2 regions of the Salimicrobium jeotgali genome follow, and region 2 is predicted to be linked to the other one. Evidence: predicted binding sites of a transcription regulator. Region 2 holds the regulator's gene; the other holds the start of a gene.

Region 1 (2,476 bases), 790 kb from region 2:
GGTAGTCAGCGCCCAGAGCATCAGCTTATTATGCGGGTTCCATTTCTTGACGTAGGTCATCAGTACATACAACCCGGACACCAGAAGTACAAACATTCCTATCGATACCATCAGGTCGAAGAAATAGTGAATAAACAACGGCGGTTCTTCGTCATCAGGAATTTTATCAAGTCCCGTCACTTCCGCATCGAAATTTCCGTAAGCCAGAAAGCTCAAGGCTTTCGGTAATCTTATCTCTCCGGTAATTTCATTATCATCATTCAGGGTCCCGAAAAGCACGAGGTCCGCACCTTCTTCAGTTTCAAAGTGCCACTCCCCTGCCGCGAGTTTCTCCGGCTGGTGTTCTGCCAGGAATTTTGCAGATAAATCTCCGGCCACAGCCGTGGAGATGGAGAAAACAAGTGTGGCTGTAACTGTCAGCTTCAGCGCGCGCTTCGCATATTCCTGATCCCGTTTCACGAGATACGTTACAGCAGCTATCGTCGCAAGAATCGCCGCAGAAGTCATGTAAGCTGAGGACACCATGTGAAAGACCTTCGTTGGAGTCGCAGGGTTGAACATTGCTGCCAACGGGTTAATCGCGTTGATTACTCCATCCTCCACATCGAACCCTGCAGGTGTATTCATAAAGGCGTTCACTGTCGTAATGAAGAATGCGGACAATGTTCCGCCAATTATAATGGGAATAGAGAGCCACCAGTGAGTCATAGGGTTCTTAAAGCGGTCCCACGTATAGAGATATGCCCCGAGGAAAATGGCTTCAAAGAAGAAAGCGAAAGTTTCCATAAACAGCGGCAGAGCAATCACCTTACCGGCCAGCTGCATAAAACTCGGCCACAGCAGAGAAAGCTGCAGACCTATAGCCGTACCGGTAACCACGCCTACTGCCACGATTATCGTGAAGCCCCTCGCCCATCTTTTCGCCATTAACGAATAATATTTATCTTTTTTCTTTATTCCGATGAGTTCGGCTATGGAGATCATGACCGGAACTCCTACGCCTACTGTAGCGAAAATAATGTGAAAAATCAGCGTCATAGCCGTAAGCATACGGCTCAGCATGACGGAATCCAATTCAATCATTTTATTTCCTCCTCTTATGATAACTGAGTACAGTTTAATCCTTATCAGGTTTTGACAAATTTGTGACTTATTTCACAATATCCTGTTACCAACTATAATACCTTACCCTGAGGAAACGTGTCTACTCATAGACCTGTGTCATTTAAGTGAAAAAGAACTTTGTTAACATTTAGTGACCGGAACTCTCCAGTAGAGTAAAAGCAGTAGCGGATAGCAGAGGGAAGGACTGCACTTTTTAAGTTTTACTTAGTCAAAAGACCTGCCGGAATAACGGCAGGTCAGATAGCATCAAGCATTTGAAACTGTGATTTTACCAGCTCATAATATTCCCCTTCTCTTTCCATCAGTTCCTCATGCGATCCGTGCTCCAGAACTTTTCCATTCTCCAGTACAAAGATTTTATCGGCTTCCCTGATAGTAGACAGGCGATGAGCTATCATAATAGCTGTACGATTCTTTAAAAGTCTGTTCAGTGCTTCCTGGATTTTCATTTCGGTTTCCGTGTCGATACTTGACGTAGCTTCATCAAGAATGAGAATACTCGGATCGGCAAGGAGAGCTCTGGCGAATGAAAGCAGCTGTCTCTCCCCGGCCGATAAAATATTGCCCCGCTCTTCTACTTCCGTCCTGTATCCGTTAGGCAGCCGATCAATGAACTCATCCGCTCCCACCACCCGGGCAGCCTCTTTCACTTCTTCATCACTTGCCTCCGGCCTTCCGAACCTGATATTTTCCATAATATCCCCCGAGAAAATGAAGGTGTCCTGAAGTACAACACTGATCCGGGAGCGGATGCTGTCGATTTTCGCATCACGCAGATCGATTCCGTCTATTCTCACTTCTCCTTCAGTAGGATCATAAAATCTGCTGATCAGATTCGCGATTGTGGACTTACCGGAACCGGTGTGTCCTACGAGAGCAACCGTCTCACCCTGTTTTATCTCAAGAGATAAGTCAGGAATGGCTATCCTCTCGGCATCATAGGCGAATTTTACGCGGTCAAACTCTATGTGACCATTCATGCTTTTCAACTCGATCGCATCTTCCTTTTCTTTTACGTTCGGCTGTTCATCCAGGAACTCGAATATCCTCTCTGACGCTGCCATTGCCATCAGCAACTGATTGTACATCTGACCGAGTCTTGATATAGGTTCCCAGAACATACCGAGATAGATAGAGAAGGTTACAAACGTACCTACCGTGACATCCCCCTCGAGAATTAAGTAAGCACCGTATGCGAGCAGTATAACCGTTCCGATGGCATTACTCATTTCAACGAATGGACGGAACATGGCACTCTTCCTCGAAGCTTCTTTCCAGGCATTGAAGTTACTTGTATTTATCCCTTCAAAGTATTCGGCATTTTCATCTTCCTGAGCAAACGCCTGCGTTA
Region 2 (2,476 bases):
ACGGACTGGACGTCTCGAGCATCCCGAGTCCAACGGTTGAAATCCCCATAATCGCAAGACCCGGAGGAAGAACATATTTCGGCCCTTTTTTATCAAGGAGTCTCCCCCCGAAGGACATAAACACCCCGCTCATGGCTGCCGCCGGTAAGAACAGGAGCCCCGTCCATACTTCGTTCAGACCGTATACGTTCTGTATGAGAAGCGGCAGCAGAAAAATGCCCGAGAAGAGACCGATGGAAGCCGACGACGTAATCAGTATCGATATGGCGTACGTCGGCACTTTGAACACCGACAGATTCAAAAGCGGCTGTTCCTGACGTATTTCATACCGGACGAACACGAAAATCAGTACCAGACCGGTTATAATGATACCCAGATTCAGCGGTTCAAAAAGAATTTCCGGTGTACGTCCCCGTCCGAGGGCGAACAGTATCCCCCCGATTGCGGAAGTGACGAGGAGAAAACCGATGAGATCAAACCGCTTCTCCGGGTCGCTCTCGGTCTGTTCCAGAAACTTCACGGATAATAGGAGCCCGATGAGACCGAACGGTATATTCACCGCAAACAGCCACGGCCACTCCAGCACCTGGATGAGCAGTCCGCCGACGGTCGGCCCGATCGCCGGCGCCACCATGGCCGCAACGCCGTAAATTCCGACGGCCAGTCCCCGCTCGTTTCTCGGGAACGAGTTGAATATAAGCGCCATCGCAATCGGCATCATAAGACCCCCGGCAGAGCCCTGGATCGCCCGGGAAGCGATGACCATGCCGAGGGAGCTGCTGAAGAAACCGGAAGTGGAACCGACGAGGAACAGAGTGAGACCGACGAGATAGACTTTCTTCTTCCCGAACCGATCTCCGAAATAGCCGGTGAGCGGCATCGTCATCCCCATCGACACCATGAAAATCGTCAATATCCACCCGGCTCCCACGGCGGTCGTATCGAATATTTCGATGAAGCGCGGCAGAACCGGATTTAACATACTATTGTTCAAAATGACGGTGAACGTCCCGAATAATACGGAGACGACGACCAGCCATTTTTCAGGTATTTTCGCCATAGTTTATCCTGACCTTTCGAATATCGAATTATTATTGACTATACCCTGCGTTTCACGAAAAGAAACTCTTCCAGGAAACGATAATAAAAAGCCCGGGGGAAGCCCCGGACCTCTCAATAGAGTAGTTGGTTACAGCGGATAATGCTTCAGAAAATAAGCAAGTGACTGCAGTTCGACAGACAAATCGATGTGATGCACGCGTACGGTAGGAGGAACGGAAATGCGTGCCGGTGTAAAGTTCAGAATCCCGGACACGCCCCGCTCCACCAGCCGATCCGTAATCCCCTGAGCTTCCTGGGACGGGACCGTCAGAATGGCCACCGACACGTTTCCCATCTTTTCTTCCAGATCATCGATATGAGCGACCGGCACACCGCCGATTTCCGTGCCGACGAGCCGGTCGTTCGCATCAAAAGCTACCACTATTTTCGTGTTGTTGTTTTTCATGAAGTTGTAGTTCAGAAACGCCGTTCCGAGATTCCCTACCCCGATCAGCGCGACTTCGGTCGTCTCGTCCTGGTCGAGCGTTCTTCTGAAAAACTGCAGCAGATGTTCCACATTGTAGCCGTAACCTTTCTTGCCGAGCGCTCCGAAATAAGAGAAATCCCGGCGTATCGTCGCAGAGTCCACTTTGACCGCGTCGCTCAGTTCCTTTGAAGAGACCCGCAGTTTCCCCTGTAAGTATAAGTTATTGATGAACCGGTAATATAAAGGCAGGCGTTTCGCCGTAGCCTGGGGGATCTTCATTTCATCACCCATGTCTCCTCCTCCTTCTTTCTCCTGTTCTATAGTTTATCAAAAAACGTGATAGATTTCACAAAGTTAGCACCTTTTGTTGCCCCTTCTGCTTTGTATGAGATACACTGAATAAGTCGAGGTGAAAAATTATGATACTAATGCAGCTGAATCAATTAACGAAGCGTTTTGGAGCTGAGTTAATTTTATCCGATATCGATTTGGAAGTACAAACAAACGACCGCATCGCCATCGTCGGAAGAAACGGAGCGGGGAAATCCACCCTGCTTAAAGTGATGGCCGGAGAGATGGGATATGAAGAGGGGAACATTTTCCAGTCCAAGGAGACAAGCGTCGGCTATCTGGAACAGCATAGCGGACTCGAGTCGAACGGAACGATCTGGGAGGAGTTCTCCCGCGTTTTCGATCATCTGAAGAATATGGAAGACAAACTGAGAAAAATGGAAAGTGAGATGGCGGACCCCGATCATTTCGCTTCTCCGGAGGAATACCAGGACTTTCTCGAAGAATACGACCGCAGGCAGAACGAATTCCAGATGGCCGGAGGGTACCGGTACGAAGCGGACATGAAAGCCGTACTGCAGGGACTCAGTTTCCCCGAATCCATGTGGGACCAGTCCATCACTACGCTGAGCGGCGGACAGAAGACGAGACTGGCAC

Evidence for each region. Region 2 encodes Rex, which represses fermentation and respiration genes when NADH is low (regulators of the CRP and FNR family bind a similar motif). Its sites were predicted from a motif close to TTGTGAAATATTTCACAA; they were not measured.
Region 1: a site for Rex is predicted at 1,144-1,161, ahead of AAV35_RS07825 (cytochrome ubiquinol oxidase subunit I). Genes of this name have one in related genera too.

Annotation. Positions count from the first base shown of each region.
Region 1 is NZ_CP011361.2:1,554,241-1,556,716, forward strand. Features, by position in the region: gene AAV35_RS07825 (cytochrome ubiquinol oxidase subunit I) at 1-1,083, opposite strand, end outside; gene AAV35_RS07830 (ABC transporter ATP-binding protein) at 1,362-2,476, opposite strand, start outside.
Region 2 is NZ_CP011361.2:2,346,358-2,348,833, forward strand. Features, by position in the region: gene AAV35_RS11710 (MDR family MFS transporter) at 1-1,060, opposite strand, end outside; gene AAV35_RS11715 (redox-sensing transcriptional repressor Rex) at 1,190-1,819, opposite strand; gene AAV35_RS11720 (ABC-F family ATP-binding cassette domain-containing protein) at 1,948-2,476, shown strand, end outside.